DNA from 4 places in the Alcaligenes sp. LTN-3 genome. Region 2 is predicted to be linked to each of the others. Evidence: predicted binding sites of a transcription regulator. Region 2 holds the regulator's gene; each other region holds the start of a gene.
The links. Region 2 encodes sigma-54, which starts transcription at its own class of promoters, with help from an activator protein. Its sites were predicted from a motif close to TGGCANGNAANCTGCTTT; they were not measured.
Positions count from the first base shown of each region.

Region 1: glnK (P-II family nitrogen regulator) is a predicted target of sigma-54. The motif match lies at 1,643-1,660, and genes of this name have one in related genera.
Region 3: exaC (acetaldehyde dehydrogenase ExaC) is a predicted target of sigma-54. The motif match lies at 2,913-2,930, and genes of this name have one in related genera.
Region 4: AC6I6N_RS07420 (collagen-like triple helix repeat-containing protein) is a predicted target of sigma-54. The motif match lies at 2,737-2,754, and genes of this name have one in related genera.

Region 1 is NZ_JCAPDN010000001.1:1,304,820-1,308,868, reverse strand. Features, by position in the region: gene AC6I6N_RS06165 (ammonium transporter) at 1-1,131, opposite strand, end outside; gene glnK (P-II family nitrogen regulator) at 1,146-1,484, opposite strand; gene AC6I6N_RS06155 (hypothetical protein) at 2,051-2,173, opposite strand; tRNA gene AC6I6N_RS06150 (tRNA-Lys) at 2,373-2,448, opposite strand; gene ypfJ (KPN_02809 family neutral zinc metallopeptidase) at 2,524-3,375, opposite strand; gene AC6I6N_RS06140 (ABC1 kinase family protein) at 3,640-4,049, shown strand, end outside.
Region 2 is NZ_JCAPDN010000003.1:107,380-111,428, reverse strand. Features, by position in the region: gene leuA (2-isopropylmalate synthase) at 1-76, opposite strand, end outside; gene AC6I6N_RS13480 (hypothetical protein) at 215-367, opposite strand; gene AC6I6N_RS13475 (hypothetical protein) at 407-961, opposite strand; gene rpoN (RNA polymerase factor sigma-54) at 978-2,363, shown strand; gene AC6I6N_RS13465 (TonB-dependent receptor) at 2,520-4,049, opposite strand, start outside.
Region 3 is NZ_JCAPDN010000002.1:873,511-877,559, forward strand. Features, by position in the region: gene AC6I6N_RS12320 (ABC transporter ATP-binding protein) at 1-382, shown strand, start outside; gene AC6I6N_RS12325 (DUF1178 family protein) at 467-943, shown strand; gene AC6I6N_RS12330 (sigma-54-dependent Fis family transcriptional regulator) at 894-2,771, opposite strand; gene exaC (acetaldehyde dehydrogenase ExaC) at 3,014-4,049, shown strand, end outside.
Region 4 is NZ_JCAPDN010000001.1:1,579,197-1,583,245, reverse strand. Features, by position in the region: gene AC6I6N_RS07425 (hypothetical protein) at 1-371, opposite strand, end outside; gene AC6I6N_RS07420 (collagen-like triple helix repeat-containing protein) at 634-2,685, opposite strand; gene AC6I6N_RS07415 (MarR family winged helix-turn-helix transcriptional regulator) at 2,919-3,509, opposite strand; gene AC6I6N_RS07410 (collagen-like triple helix repeat-containing protein) at 3,506-4,049, opposite strand, start outside.

The sequences.
Region 1 (4,049 bases), on a different contig from region 2:
CCAGGCGGCCACACCGGACCAGACCAGAGTCAGCAAGACGCCTTCGAGCTGAATCCACAACTGCATCCAGATACTGTTGCCAGCAGCGGTGCCGGGACCACCTAGAACAGGTGCGTTGAACAGACCCGTGAGCAACGCGCCCACAATTCCGCCCAAACCGTGAATGCCAAACACGTCCAATGTATCGTCGGCACGCAGCCAGCGCTTCAGAACATTAACGCCCCACAAGCAAGCCAGGGAAGTAATCAAGCCAATGGCCAGTGCACCGGAGGGAGCCACAAAACCGGCTGCTGGGGTAATGCCGACCAAACCTGCAATGGCACCCGAGCAAGCACCCAGCAAGGAAGGATGACCTTTGCTGATCCATTCGCCCAACGTCCAGGCCACAACGCCAATGGCAGCGGCCAACATGGTGTTGAAGAAGGCGAGCGTGGCATTTTCATTGGCAGACAAAGCCGAGCCAGCGTTGAAACCGAACCAGCCTACCCACAGCAGAGCCGCACCAATAAAGGTCAAGGGCAGGTTATGGGGTGGCATGGCTTCACGACGGTAGTTCAAGCGTGGGCCAATCATCCAGGCTCCGACCAGACCCGCAATACCAGCATTGATGTGTACGACCGTTCCTCCCGCAAAGTCCAACGCGCCACGGGTGTTGAGCAAACCGCCGTTCTGTCCATCGGCAAACCAGACCATATGGCAGATAGGCAGATAGGCCAGGGTGAACCAGATCACAGTAAAGACCAAAATGGCGGACAGACGGGTACGTTCTGCCAGACTGCCGACAACCAGGGCGCATGTCAGACCGGCAAACGTGGCCTGGAAAGACGCAAACAGCAGTTCAGGCAGGGTGCCCGACATGGAGAACTGTTGGTCAGCGGCAGTAAACATGCCATTGAACAAGACCTTGTCGAAACCACCAATCAAGGGATTGCCAGCGGTAAAAGCCAGCGAGTAGCCATAGATAAACCACAGCACCACCCCCAAACTGAACACCAGCAAGGTTTGGGACAACATGGACAAGGCATTTTTTTGACGCACCATCCCTGAGTAAAACAGGGCCAGGCCCGGCGCGGCCATCATTAGTACCAGAAGCGTGGAGACCAGCATCCACGAGAGATCAGCGTTGTTCATGATGGAGTCTCCGATTACAGGGCTTGTTCATCGCATTCGCCGGTGCGGATGCGGATGACGTGGTCCAGCGGCTGGACAAAGATCTTGCCGTCACCAATACGACCGGTGCGGGCGCTGCTTTGAATGGCTTCCAGAACGCTTTGCAACTGCTCGTCGGGAATAGCCAGTTCAATGCGGATCTTGGGCAGGAAGTCGACTGCATATTCTGCACCGCGGTACAGCTCAGTGTGGCCTTTCTGGCGACCAAATCCTTTGACCTCGGTCAGTGTCATCCCCTGTATGCCCAGATCGGAAAGGGCCTCGCGTATCTCGTCAACCTTGAAGGGTTTGACGATGGCGGTAATTAATTTCATAGGTGTTCCTGAAGTAAACACAGGCAAGCTGGCCTTGCGGATGCAATGGAACACCGAGGGGGGTAGGAGACGGTTGAGAGGGGGCCGACCGGGATGGGTAATCCTGGTGGATGGCTTGAGTGCAACCGGCAGCGCCGGTTTGAGCGACTCTCCGGCTGTCAGCAGGATGTGCGACAGCGCGAACGCAAGTGGTAGGCAAGCGGACCTGTGTTGTAGGTTGAAGAGCAACACAATTCCGGCAAGGCGAGTAAGCTAGCTAGGCACGTGACCCCGGTCTTGCCTAGTCGGTGGGCAGCGAGATAACAGCAGCGCTCTGTGACGCCTGTCTCCGCTCATCTCACCACCGCAGGAACAACGACTATGGAAAAATAATATATGTTGCAACGCAACAAGTGCGCATTGTGTGCATTTTTTTTTAAAATAGTCTTAACTTTGCAACATTTTCCTGCTGCCAAAGCATGATTCAAATGTGGGGCAAGGCGCTGGCAGGGCAGCGACATTTTCTGCGCTGCCCTGGATTGTGCCTACATGGCAGGGGTGCAGGATGTTTGAGTGGGCGAGGTCTGTCAGTTCCTGGCTTTGCTAGGCGGCTCATTGCCCGGGATTTTCTTCGGATCGGGTTCGGGGTTCGGCGTTTTGCCCGGAGGTGTGGTGTCGGGGGCCTTGGTCGGATCAATGGCAATCAGCATGACAATCTCCTGATGTGATGATCTGTTAGCCTAGCGGGTTTTTGTAGTGGGCGAAGTAAACAACTATGACCAGAAGATGGCTGCGCAAAATTGGGGTAGCGATGTGCTGGATCGATGCGTCCAGACGCAAAAAAGCCCGCTGTAGCAGCGGGCTAATTTACGATGTTGCGGCATGGTGTACCGCAAACAGCAGGATATCTGGTGGGTCGTGACAGACTCGAACTGTCGACCAATGGATTAAGAGTCCAGTGCTCTACCAACTGAGCTAACGACCCCCGTTTCCTGCGAAGAAAATGATTATAGAACGGAAATTATGTAGCGCAAGGACGGGTTACATAATTTTACGTTTATCAGGAAGCGGGATCAGGTCGAGTGAAAGTATCGCACATGTTCAGTTGCCCGGTTTGATAGCCTTGCATGAACCAGGCCATGCGTTGTTGCGCGCTGCCATGGGTAAAAGAGTCTGGAACCACATAGCCTTGAGACTGCTTTTGCAAGGTGTCATCACCTACCGCTTGAGCCGCGTCTAGCGCAGAACGGATATCGCCCGGTTCCAGAATCTGGCGTTGTGCATCGGCGTGATTGGCCCAGATGCCGGCGTAGCAGTCTGCCTGCAGTTCCAGACGCACGGACGCCTGACGGGCTTGCGAGGCCGAGCCGCTGCGACGGGCTTCATCCACACGGCGCATCATGCCCAATTGGTTCTGAACGTGGTGGCCCACTTCATGCGCAATCACGTAGGCAGGGGCAAAGTTTCCCTTGACGCCCATCTTTTGCTCCATCTCGGTGAAAAAGCCCAGGTCTATATAGAGCTTTTGATCCGCCGGGCAGTAAAACGGGCCCATGGCCGATTGGCCTGCGCCACAAGCCGTGGGAGTCGCGCCGCGATACAGAACCAGTACGGGATCGCGGTAGCTGCCATTGGTTTGCTTGGCAAAAATATCGCGCCAGACATCCTCGGTTTCACCCAGGATTTTGGCGATGGTTTGGCCCTGTGTATCCGAGGCGGCAATCGGTTGAGATTGCGGGGCGCTGGTGGGGCCACCGGCCAGGTTCAGCACCACATTGGGGTCGACCCCAAAGTACAGGGCTACCAAGGCCAGCACGATTGTCCCCAAACCGATCTTGCCGCCGCTCAGGCGTGGCCCATTGGCACGGCGGTCCTCGACATTACGGCTGGAGCGAGATTTATCCAGACGCATCACGCTCTCCTTGAATTTAAAAACGTCAATGTACTCTGATTTGCGGGCCAAAGCAGGGGCATTTTCGATTCTTGTCATCTTCTAAAGGGAGGGGGGCTTTAATTACCCCATCATGACAAGTCTTTGAATTACTTGGGGTAATGCGACTTGTCCAAAGGCTATCCCCGCGCTTGCCCACTGAAAATGTGGATAAGTGGATAAGTAAGTCACCCGGACGCTGCGGTATGCTACTTTTCTCAGGGCGTAGCCTACTGGAGAGCGAGTATGTTGGGAGGAACCTTGTTGGCCTTGCGCGACCATGCGCGCGTGCGTGCCATCGGATCGGTCATTGCTCGATACGGAATCGGGGATGTGATGCATCGTCTGGGTCTGTCGGAGCTGCTGCCCGGTAACAAAACCCCGGTGGCGACAGAAATGCCCGAACGCTCGGCGCCTGAACGTTTGCGACGTGCCCTGGAGGAGCTGGGGCCTACCTTTATCAAACTCGGTCAGATTCTGGCCACACGCAATGACCTGCTGCCTCTGGAGTGGACCCAGGAACTGGAAAAGCTGCAAGGTCATGCCGCGCCGGTGCCTTGGGAGACTATTCGGCCCGAATTGGAACTGGCTTTAGGGCAAACCGTAGACCAAGCCTTTGCGCGTTTTGATATCCAGGTGCTGGCCTCGGCTTCTAT
Region 2 (4,049 bases):
ACGGCCAGGTGCGCTCGGCGAAGTCGCGATCAAAGGCGACAAAAGGACGATACTTTTGAGAGGGGTTTTTCAGCATTGCCATGGGGATACCTGTCGGACAAAAAGTGTTGATTACTTCTTGCCGTCACCAGCGATTGCAGCATTTACGTAGGCCGGTGGCGGCACAAATGACGTAGATGTGGCTGAGTATTGGCTGCCGAACTGCCACAGGACACTAGGCCCGGCAACCGGACGCTAGTAGTAGCAGCTGGGATAGGATGGAGGCAGGGGCCGAGGAACGGCCTTCACGCACGGAACGCGACAAGGTTGCTTCAGCGGCGGGGCTGAAACCTTGGCAAGCGTAGGAGAGTTGGCGTGCGTGAGTCATGACCGTTAGTCAAACACAAAAGAAACAGGAAGGCAAGTGTCAGGTTTGTGGTTCTTGGCGCTCATAGTCGGCCTGTAACAGGCGGCTTTGTTGCTCGGCCAGTTCGATCTTGCCAAAGCGGCCAGCGCGCAACTCGCTATAGGCGCGTTGTAAATCACCCACAGTCAAAGGGCTGCGCTGATCGGGCCAGCACCACAAAATGACTTCACGGGCCGGACGGCTGAGCGATCGGGCTAACTGAGCCACGGTGGACTCGTCGATAATGCGTTGCTGGTTGCGTTGCATGACCCTTTGTATAAAGCCATACAAAAGATAGGCAATAATGAGCGTTATGACGCCCACTACCGTCCACCAGAAAAACGGGTTGTATTGTTTGATCAGCGCCAGGTTTTGAATGCTCAAGGCCTGCAGGCCAGAGTAATCCAGGCCACGCCCGAAGCTGATAAGACGGTTGAGAAGGTCCCACCAGATAATGGCTACTACGACAGTGATGACGGTGCAGATAATAGTGGCTGTGGCGCACAGCTTGAACAGAGTGCTACGCAGAGCCTGACTATCGTTGGCGGTGGGTGTCTGGGCGTTGTCAGTTTTCATGGAAACGATTGTACCTATGCTTACGCGTCAGTCACTAGATTTACGCCAGCAGCAAACGCTGGTTTTGACGCCGCAATTGCAACAGTCTATTAAAGTGTTGCAGCTATCGGGGGCCGAGCTGGAGCAGGAGTTGGCTCAAGCTTTGCTGGACAACCCTTTGCTGGAACGTTTGGACGTGCAGATGGATGTCGCCGCCGAGCCATTGCCCGAAGCCGCTTCGGGCGAGGCGGAATCCTCGTGGGCGAGTCTGGAGTTTCCCAAGCACCAAGGGGATTCGCATGACCCTGATTGGTCCCCCGAATCGGCCATTGATCAGGACCTGGCTGCTTATCTAAGCGAGCAGTTGGGATTGTTGCGTTTGAGCGACCGTGACCGGGTCCTGGCACAGTTGTTAATCGACGAGCTGGACGATAACGGCTACCTGCCCGTCTCTTTGGACGAGGTGCTGGCCTGCCTGCCCGCTGAGCTGGATATTGATGAAAGTGATTTGCGCTGCGCGCTGGCACAGGTGCAGTCTTTGGACCCGGCCGGTGTCGGTGCGCGGGATCTGGCCGAGTGCCTGAGCTTGCAACTGATGCAACAGGCCCAGCAACTGGAGCCCGCCTTGTTTGATTGCGCCCGCTATCTGGTGCGTGAGCATGTCGGCGTTCTGGCCTCGCCCAGTCAACTGCGTCAGCGCTGTGCAGGCCTCTATCCGGCCGAGCTGGTGGAGCGGGCCCATCATTTGATCCTGAAACTGGACCCCAAGCCGGGGCGTGCCTGGACACAGAATGTCTCGGCGTATGTCGTGCCGGACGTCTTGCTGATTCGTGGCAAGGATAGCTGGCAGGCGGCCTTGAATCCCCTGGCTGTACCGCGCCTGCAACTGGTGAACCTGCACGATTATGAAATTGAAGCGCACCCAGCCTTATTGGCAGAGCGCCAAAAAGCGACCGGCTTGCTGCGCAGCGTCAACAGTCGCTTTGTGACGATTTTGCGCGTAGCACAAGCGATCGTGCAGATGCAGCAGGATTTCTTCACGCAGGGTGTGTCGGCCTTGAAACCCATGCAGTTGGCCGATCTGGCGGCTGAACTAGATTTGCATGAGTCGACGATTTCGCGTGCAACGCGGCAAAAGTACATGCAGACGCCGCATGGGGTGATGGAGCTTAAACAGTTCTTTACCGTGGCCTTGGCCAGTGTGGATGGCAAGGCCGATATGTCCGCTGCTTCGGTGCGGGCGCAGATTGTACAGATGATTCGTGACGAGCCACCGGCCAAGCCTTTGTCGGACCAGCAGATTACCGATCTCTTGCAGGCTCAGGGCTTGACGTTGGCGCGCCGTACAGTGGCCAAGTACCGGGAGGCGGAAGGTTTGGCACCGGCTTCACAGCGCAAGATGCGGGCAGCGGCGGGAGTCTAGGGCGACAGCCACAGCAGGCTCAAGATACTTGGCAAGACCTTGGAAACAATAAAAAAAACAGGGCCTGCATACACGCATGAACAGGCCCTGCAAAAGCAAAGTTAGCGCCTGCCATCCAGACGGAGTCACTGGATCGCAGGGTTGTTGTTGGTCTATTTAGAATTTCATGGTGGCCGAAGCCAGGAAGGTACGTGGTGAGCCTTGGCCATTGCTTAAAGGCACGACCCAGTAGGCTTTATTGCCTACGTTTTCCAGGCTGGCGCGCAAGGTCACTTCCTTGCCGGCAAAACGTGTTTTGTAGCGCATGCCCAGGTCATAAGTGGTCACGCCCGGCATGTAGTAACTGTTGCTGGCGTTGGCATATTGCTTGGACTGGGTGTGCAGATTGGCATTTAAGGTCAGGCCTTGAACAAAGGGGGTGTCCCATTCAATCCCGGCCTTGGCAACCCAGCGGGACAGGCCAACGGCGCTACGCCCTTCGGTATCCGGGTTGCTGGCCTTGCGGATTTTCGGATCCAGGTAGGCGATACCGCCAGTCAGGCGCCAGTTCTTGGCAATCTGGCCAAACACCTGTACTTCCACGCCTCGGTTGCGCTGACGACCGTCGTAGCTCAAGTTGGGCTTGCCATTGAAGCGCTCATTGCTCTCGTAGCTATTGGGCTGGGTAATGTCGAACAGGGCGGCGGTCAGTGCGTAGTCGCCACTGTCGTACTTCATCCCGATCTCGTATTGGCGTGTTTTCTGGGGGGCGAAGACTTGACCTTCGTTGGCGTAGTCGTCGCCCACAATCATGCCCTGGGTTAGACCTTCGGCATAGTTGGCGTACAGCATCCAGTCGTCCTGCAGTTGCCAGACACCGGCAATAGTGGGTGTCAGGGCGTTCTTGCGGTAATTATCGCTTTTGCCGCTTTTATCCTTGGTGCTGACCCATTGCTGGCGCAGACCCAGGGTCAACTGATATTTGCCGTCTGCAAAAGACAGGGTATCGGCCAGCGCTGCACTGTACAAATAGCTGACGTTAGGCGCACTTAGCCCATTCATGGGGACATAAGGGCGTGCCGGGTAGTCCGGATCATAGATATTGATGGTCTCGGACCAGCCCTTGATGGAGGTGTTGTCGCTGCGCGAGCTTTTACGATTCCAGTCCAGCCCGGCGCTGATGGTGTGCTGCACCGAGCCGGTGTCAAAGCTGTAGAACAGGCCGGTATTGGCAGCCAGGTTGTAGCCAGTATTGTTGCGCCGAGTCGCGGCCAGCTTCAGGTCCCCTTGCTCGTTCAGCAAGGTGCTGCCCTTGGTGTTGTAGTTGTTCATCTCGGACTTGCTGTAACCCGCCGAACCGTACAGGGCCAGCTGGTCGCTGGCAGCCCAGTCTGCACGGATCAGCGCCGTGGTTTCACGCGTCAGGCCGGCAGCCCAAGGGACACCCAACAAGACATCGCCTTTGTGAGGCGTAGGCAGTGGGTTCTTGTCCAGACCCTTGGCCAGACGCACACCTCGATTCAGGCCGGAAATGTACTCTTCCAGGTGATACAGGTCGGCGGACAACTTGAGCGATCCCAGACGGTAGTCCGCTCCCAGCGAGATCAGTTTGTCACGATTGGTACGGTGATCCACCACGCCCTCGCCGTCCTTGAACACGCCATTCAAGCGCAGGCCCAGTTCATTGGATTGACCGAAACGGCGGCC
Region 3 (4,049 bases), on a different contig from region 2:
TGAAACGTTGGTGGAGCAAGTCGGTCTACCCAAGAACGCCCTGGATCGTTACGCGCATGAGTTCTCTGGTGGACAACGCCAGCGCATTGCGATTGCGCGCGCCTTGGCGGTTGAACCTGCTGTTCTGATTTGCGATGAACCGACCTCGGCCCTGGACGTGTCCGTGCAGGCGCAGATTCTGGATTTGATGCGTGAATTGCAAATGGAGCTGGGGTTAGCTTATTTGTTCATTACCCATAATTTCGGGGTTGTGGAGTATCTAGCCGATCGAATTGCTATTATGGCCAAGGGGTGTATCGTAGAGCAGGGCAGTGCGCAGCAGGTTCTGTTCCATCCACAGGAAGAGTTGACGCAGCGTCTGCTGGCCGCTGTGCCCCGTTAAGCCGCGCATGCCGTACTTGCCATAATTGGTTCGCCACTTCCATGTCACAATATGGCGGTTTATTCGCCCATTGATATACACATTATGAGCTTGAAGGTTTTTGATCTTGAGTGTGAACACGGCCATGTGTTCGAGGGTTGGTTTAGCTCACGCGAAAGTTACGATGAGCAGATCAGTCGTGGGCTGTTGTGTTGCCCCGTCTGCAACAGCCATGAGGTCAAACGCAAACTGTCGGCTCCACGTATCAATGTGGGTGCGCAAGAAAGCAGCACCGCTTCTGACTCTGCTCCCGTTCCGCCGCCTTTGCCCTCAACCATGCCCACCGAAGAGCAAATGCGGGTGATTCAAGGCCAGCTCTTGCAGGAGCTACGCTCGGTGATACGCAAGTCGGATAATGTGGGCACCCAGTTTGCCCAGGAAGCGCGCCGTATGCACGAAGGCGATATTGAACCGCGTGCCATCCGTGGTCAGGCCACGGCGCAGGAGTATCAGGAACTGGCCGACGACGGCATTATTGCCATGCCGATTCCTGACTTTCTGGATGATGACCGCCTGCAGTAATGAGCGGCGACATTTCTTTCAGTCTGCGATGCAAGGTGCTGCGATGCAGCCCCAAGGCGCGCGCCGCTTGTGAAATATTTCCCTGATGTTGTTCCAAAGCCTGCTGCACAGCGGCGTATTCCTGTTCCTTCAGGGTTTGTGGCTTGGGGACGGCAGGGGGGCTTGTTTTCGTGATATTTCGGGCTGCTGGGGCGGCTGGCTCTTGAGCCAGCAGCGGATGCTCGACATGTAAACATGGCAGGGCAGGCAGATCCTGAGCCAACCACAGACGCCCAGGAGAATCTTGCACAATGATTTGCAGCAGTACCGATCGCAGCTGGCGATAATTACCCGGCCAGTCGTAGTTCTGCAGTGTTTGTAAGGCGTCGGGATGGAGCTGGGGTGCCATCTGGCCTTGTGCCAGAACGGCCAGTTCTCTGGAAATATAATCGCCCAGATCGTTGCGCTCTCTAAGACTGGGGACTGTGCAGACATAGTCTTGCAGCCGGAAGTACAAGTCAGCACGGAAGCGGCCATCACGTACCAGTTTTTCCAGCGGCTGATGGCTGGCACTGATCAACTGGAAGTCTAGACGGTGTGTGCGCTCCGAACCCAGTGCCTGAACTTCGCGTTCTTGCAGAACCCGCAGCAGACGGCTTTGCAAAGCGACCGGCATATCACCAATTTCATCCAGAAACAGCACACCGCCGTGTGCTTGACGCAGTTTGCCGGCATAACCCTGACGGCGCGCACCGGTAAATGCACCGGCTTCATAGCCAAACAGCTCGGCTTCAATCAGGGTTTCGGGCAGGGCGGCGCAGTTAATTGCCACAAAAGGGCCGGACTGCGACTGGCGGCGGCGATGCAGTTCACGTGCCATACGCTCCTTGCCGGAGCCACTGGGGCCACTTAGCAAGATGGACAAGCCCATTTGCATGGCCCGCAACGCTGGTTCCAGCGCCTTTTCCTGCTGTGGAGACAACTGAGTTGTGTCTGCTGTCTCCGTTTGAACGTGTACCGCGCGGGCGGGGGCCGGGGCTTTAGTTGCCGTGCTCAGGTGTAGCGTGACAGGCTGACTTGTGCTTTTCGCCTGCTCCAGTACCGAACGTAAATCCTGGCCGGGCAGCTCCTGCCAGTCCTGGCGCAACATGCGGGCGGCCAGCTCATCGGCGGCCACAATCATGTCGTCTTCCAGAACCAGTCGACCACTGAAAGCGCTATTGAGCAGGCCAGGGTCGGTATGTAGATGCAGCAGGCGGCGGGATGGCGTGCACAGCGACTCCAGCATTTGGCGGCTGATCTGGCGGGCGTACAACTGCGCCAAATCCAGGGCGTAGTGATGCTCCAGCTCTGAAGGCCCGGAAATATCCAGCACCCCAATAATCTGACCATAAGGGTCATAAATGGGGGCGGCGTGGCAGCTTAGAATCCGGTTGTCAGGCAAATAGTGCTGACTGCCGTGAATTTTGATGGGCTGTGCGCAGAACAGGGCGGTGCCTATGGCATTGGTGCCGCGATGGTTCTCGGCCCAGCTTACACCCGCACGCAAGGCAACCTGCTCGGCCCGTTGCAGAAAATGCGGATCGCCCGCTTGTTGTAACACCGTGCCTTGGGCGTCGCACAATAAAACCAGACTGCGATGCGGATGCACCAGCGCGGCCAGATCCTGTACGGCTGCCGAAGAGTGATGCAACAAGTGATGCTGCTGTTCCAGCAACTGTCGCAGCGCACCTTGGCTCATGTCTCTGGGCTCTGCACTTAAGTCCGACTCCATCGTTTGGCAGCGCTCCCAGGATTGACGCCACATGGTTTCGTTGGTTTGCGGGCAAAACGCGTGTAGAGAAGTCATGAATGTGCTCCGGGAGAGGTGTCGCATCCTGCGACAGTGCTCGCTTTTTGCGACAGTCGCTGTCGCAGCCTGCGACTGGAGGTTGTTCCATTATGGAGGCGGGCGGGTTTAGGATCGAGTCGGGACAATCGCTAGCTAGTTTGGCACGTTATTTGCTTTAGTTAAATCAGGATAAAGGCACCCCTAACCTTTCCCTGCGGTGTACGTCTGGTGACACCGAACTAAATCAATAAGGAGACATCATGAATCTGTCCGATCTCAAATCCATGGGCCTGGATCTGGAATTTCCCTTCAAGTCCCGTTACGACAACTACATTGGTGGACGTTGGGTGCCGCCGGTCGAGGGTGAGTATTTCGATAACGTCTCCCCCGTTACCGGGCAGGTGTTTTGCCAGGTCGCCCGCTCGGGTGCCGCCGATATCGACCTGGCGCTGGATGCCGCGCACAAGGTACGACACCAGTGGGCCAATACTGCGCCTGCCGAGCGCTCCGCTGTTTTGCTGCGCATTGCCGACCGTATTGAACAAAACCTGGAACGTCTGGCGGTGGCAGAAACCATCGACAACGGTAAACCTATCCGTGAAACCCGCGCGGCTGACTTGCCTTTGGCGGTCGACCATTTCCGCTACTTTGCCGGTTGCCTGCGTGCTCAGGAAGGCAGTCTCTCGGATATCGATGGCACCACGGTTGCTTACCACTTTCACGAGCCTATCGGCGTCGTCGGTCAGATCATCCCCTGGAACTTTCCGCTGTTGATGGCTGCCTGGAAACTGGCACCGGCCCTGGCTGCCGGTTGCCCCATTGTCCTGAAACCCGCCGAGCAAACCCCCGCTTCCATCCTGCTGCTGATGGAAATCATTGGTGACCTGCTACCGGCTGGTGTGCTGAACGTCGTCACCGGCTACGGGAAAGAAGCCGGCCATGCCTTGGCCAACTCCAAGCGTATCGCCAAAATCGCCTTCACCGGCTCTACACCTGTAGGCCGAGAAATCCTGCACGCCGCCGCTGATCGCCTGATCCCCGCGACTGTGGAGCTGGGCGGCAAGAGCCCCAACATCTTCTTTGAAGACGTGATGCAGGCTGATGATGCTTTCCTGGACAAAGCCCTGGAAGGCTTGAGCATGTTCGCCCTGAATCAAGGCGAGATCTGCACATGTCCATCGCGCATTCTGATTCAGGAGTCCATTTACGAACGCTTTATTGAACGCGCCGTTGAGCGAGTCAAACGTATTCAGACTGGTAATCCACTCAATGCCGGGACGATGGTGGGTGCACAGG
Region 4 (4,049 bases), on a different contig from region 2:
TTGTTGGGGTCGTTATGGAGCAGGCCTCTTGCGCTACCGACCGTATCACTGACTCCATACAACAAGTTGCCCGCCGCTTGTCCTGCGTTGAGTGGGAGATTGGCGTTTTCAATGAGCTTGCCCACAATATCGATGCCATGTTCAGTTTCGTCCAGGGTGACGTTGACGCCCTCGCTGTCGATGATGGTGCCTAGATCAATTGCTTCCATTATTCGAGCTCTCCAGGGCTCTATATCCTGGATGTCTAGTATTTGATCAGCGCTTAATCCAACACGCTGTCCGTAATTGCGCAATCCGACAGGCAGAATGTTATCTACTGCTTGACCTGTATTTGCCAAGCTCGTTTCAAGCGGGCCGGGTTGGACGACCATTGTTTCTGCTGTTCTCAGGTTTTGACTCAGGTTCAGATTTGCTGGAACAGCGAGAGGGCTGGCTCCCAGCAAATCGGCCTGGGCAGTCGTAGAGAACAGACTGGCTGTCAGGCTGAGCAAAACGATCCTGCTGGACGTAAAACGTGTCTTTATAGTCATGACTTACTCCATCTGAAGATCAGGATTGCTCAGGCGTTTCAAATCTGAATGAGTGAGCTCCTGGGGATAAGGGATGGGGCGGTTGAGCGCCCCATCCTTCCGTTTAGCGAGGGCCGCCTAGCAAGCCGCCGAGCAGGCCGGTTACCGGGGCCAGCAAGCCGCCGTTGTTGGTGGTCCCACCACCGGTATTCACGCTGCCAGAGGCACCGCCATCTACCGAAGGGGCTGCTCCGCCCAAAAGCCCGCCGGTCAAACCACCGACCAAGCCAGTTACAGGAGCCAGCAAACCGCCGTTGGCGGCGTCACCACCACCCAGTCCCCCGGTCAGGCCACCCACCAGATTTGTGACGGGAGCCAGCAAACCGCCGTTGGCAGCATCACCACCACCCAGTCCTCCGGTCAGGCCACCCACCAGATTCGTGACGGGAGCCAGCAAACCGCCGTTGGCACCTTCGCCACCACCCAGTCCCCCGGTCAGGCCACCCACCAGATTCGTGACGGGAGCCAGCAAACCGCCGTTGGCGGCGTCACCACCACCCAGTCCCCCGGTCAGGCCACCCACTAGATTCGTGACGGGAGCCAGCAAACCGCCGTTGGCACCTTCGCCACCACCCAAACCGCCGACCAAACCACCGACCAGACCCGTGACAGGAGCCAACAAGCCGCCGTTAGCGGCGTCACCACCACCCAGTCCTCCGGTCAGGCCACCGACCAGATTTGTGACGGGAGCCAGCAAACCGCCGTTGGCAGCGTCACCACCGCCCAAGCCTCCTGTCAGGCCGCCGAGCAAGCCGGTAACTGGTGAGAGCAAGCCACCTTCGCCGTTACCTGTCAGGCCACCGGTCAGGGAGGCGACGGCTTGTGTGGCGTGGTTCAAGGTATTGCCCAGCGGGTTTGTATTGCTGTCAGTTTGGTGAACCAGTCCACCGACCGAGGCAACGGCCTGGCCCAAGTGTCCAACGACACCGCCCAGACCCAGCGGGGCGGCGCCATCGATCTGAGTACCCACATTGCCCAGGGCACTACCTACGCCGCCCAATAGGGCGTTGATGGGCTGGCCAACACCTAGGCCATCGCCCACTTGTTGAGTGATATTGGTCACCGTGGCACCTACAGGAGCGACCACGGTATCCAGGGTTTCACCGACATTGCCCAGGATGGGGTTCAAGCCAACAGGCAAGATGTTGTCGACAGTCTGGCCTACGTTGGCAAGGGAAGGTTCAAGAATGGGGGCGGCATCGGTACCGTCCAGCAAACCGCCCAAACCGAGTTGGCCGGTGATGGGGTGCAACAAGCTGCCTTCGCCCAAGAGGGAGTCGGTCAGTGCCGCCACGCCACCTGTGGCGTGGCCCAGCACGGCGGTCAATGGATTAGGGTTGTTGGCGTCAGCATGCAGCAAACCGCCTGCACTGCCCACCGCGTTGCCCAATCCCGTTAAGAGACCGCCTACGCCTTGGCCTAGATTCAGGGGCAGGCCACTATTGCCCAGTTGCTCGCCCAGATTGGTCACAACACCACCTACTTGCTGTGTTAGACCATTGATGGGCTGGCCCAAGCCGGTTGCGCCGCCAATTTGTTGAGTCAGACCCGTGGCTGTGTCCACGACAGGAGCAACCACGGTGTCCAGTGTTTTGCCCAGTTTGCCACCGGTATCTTGTAGACCGACTGGCAGGACATTGTCGACGGCTTCGCCGACATTATTCAGCGTAGTTTCAAGGGGGCCTGGAGTGTGAGGGTTTCCGCCGTTATCACCACCGCCGTTGTCGCCGCCGCCGTTATCACCGCCGCCGTTATCACCGCCGCCGTTATCGCCACCGCCGTTGTCGCCACCGCCGTTATCACCGCCGCCGTTATCGCCACCGCCGTTATCGCCACCGCCGTTATCACCACCGCCGTTGTCGCCGCCGCCGTTATCACCACCGCCGTTGTCGCCACCGCCGTTATCACCGCCGCCGTTGTCGCCGCCGCCGTTATCACCGCCGTTACCTGGTCCGCCCGTGCCTGGGCCAGGGTTGGTGGGGGTTTCTCCACCGCCACCACCACTGCCGCCTCCTAATAAGCTGCCGCAGGCGGTCAAGGTCAATGTGCTGGCCATTAAGGTGGCCAGGAGTGTCAGGCGTAGGCCTGGTTTCTTGCTGTCTGTATTTTTATGCATTGCTTGCTCCAATAAATGATCGGGGTACTTGCTTGCTTCCTGATTCTTGTATAAGCAATTTGCATGCCAATTAATTTGGTTTGCGATAGGCCGCATGTGCTCTTGGTTTGGCGCAAAGTAAGCAAAAAAAAGAGGGCTATTTGTTACGGGTTTTGGGCTTTGGGCGGAACGTGTTACGTAACAAAAAAAGAACCGCTGACAAGCAGCGGTTCGGTAGAGGGAGGGCAGGGTGCTCAGGAGGTTCGTGGCACCAGGGCCTTGGCATCCAGCCAGGCTTTGGTGTTCTGCCTGAAGGTGCTCATGCTATCGACCAGAAAGTCGTACATGGCAATTAGCTGGGCCGGGTTTTGATTCGCTGCGGTGTTGATGGCCTGATTAATGGCACGCTCTTTCACAGCCAGAACCTCGCGACACTTTTCCATCACCGGGTGCAAGGCAATTACGCGCTTGTCCAGGGGGTGACGGCCCCGTGTGATGTAACCCCGATGTTCAAGGCGGTTGATCAGGGCGCTGACACCGCTGGCACTCAAGTCCATCAGGTGTGCTAACTGACCAGTGGGCAAGGCATCGAATTCCATGATGTATTCCAAGGCCTTGAAATCGTTCAGAGGCATGTTTGCCTCTTCGGCCAAGCTGGCTTTCAGAGCTTCTGCGTAGATGGTGAACTGACGACCCAGCATCTTGCCCAGATCCATCAGCATCTTTTCTGAAAGCATGCTGTGTTCATCGTTGTGCGAGGACCAGTTGGAGCGGGCCCCGGCACTTTGTGCGCCAGGGTGACGGCTCACCGGCAAACTGACCGGGTTCATGACTTTATTCATCATTGACGGCCACCTCCCAGCAGGCCACCGAGCAAGCCGGTTACGGGCGCCAGCAAGCCGCCATTGGCTTGCCCACCGCCGCTTGTGTCAGCATTTGCCTGCACGTTGACGCCGCCGGTCAATCCACCCACCAGGCCGCCGACCAAGCCGGTAACCGGTGCCAGTAAGCCGCCACCTGCCTGGCCTTCTACGGCGGCGCCACCACCAATCGAAACACTGCCTGTGATACCGCCCAGAAGGCCGGTTACAGGGGCTAGCAAGCCACCGTTGGATGCGTCACCACCAGTCAAGCCACCCGTTAAACCGCCAACCAGGTTAGTGACGGGGGCCAATAGTCCGCCGTTGGCGGCCTCACCACCGCCCAAGCCTCCGGTCAAGCCACCGACCAGGTTGGTAACCGGGGCCAGTAGCCCACCGTTCGCGCCGTCGCCGCCGCCCAAGCCGCCAGTGAGTCCACTGACCAAACCAGTAACCGGGGCCAGCAGCCCACCGTTGGCAGCATCACCGCCGCCCAAACCGCCGGTCAAACCACCGACCAGGTTA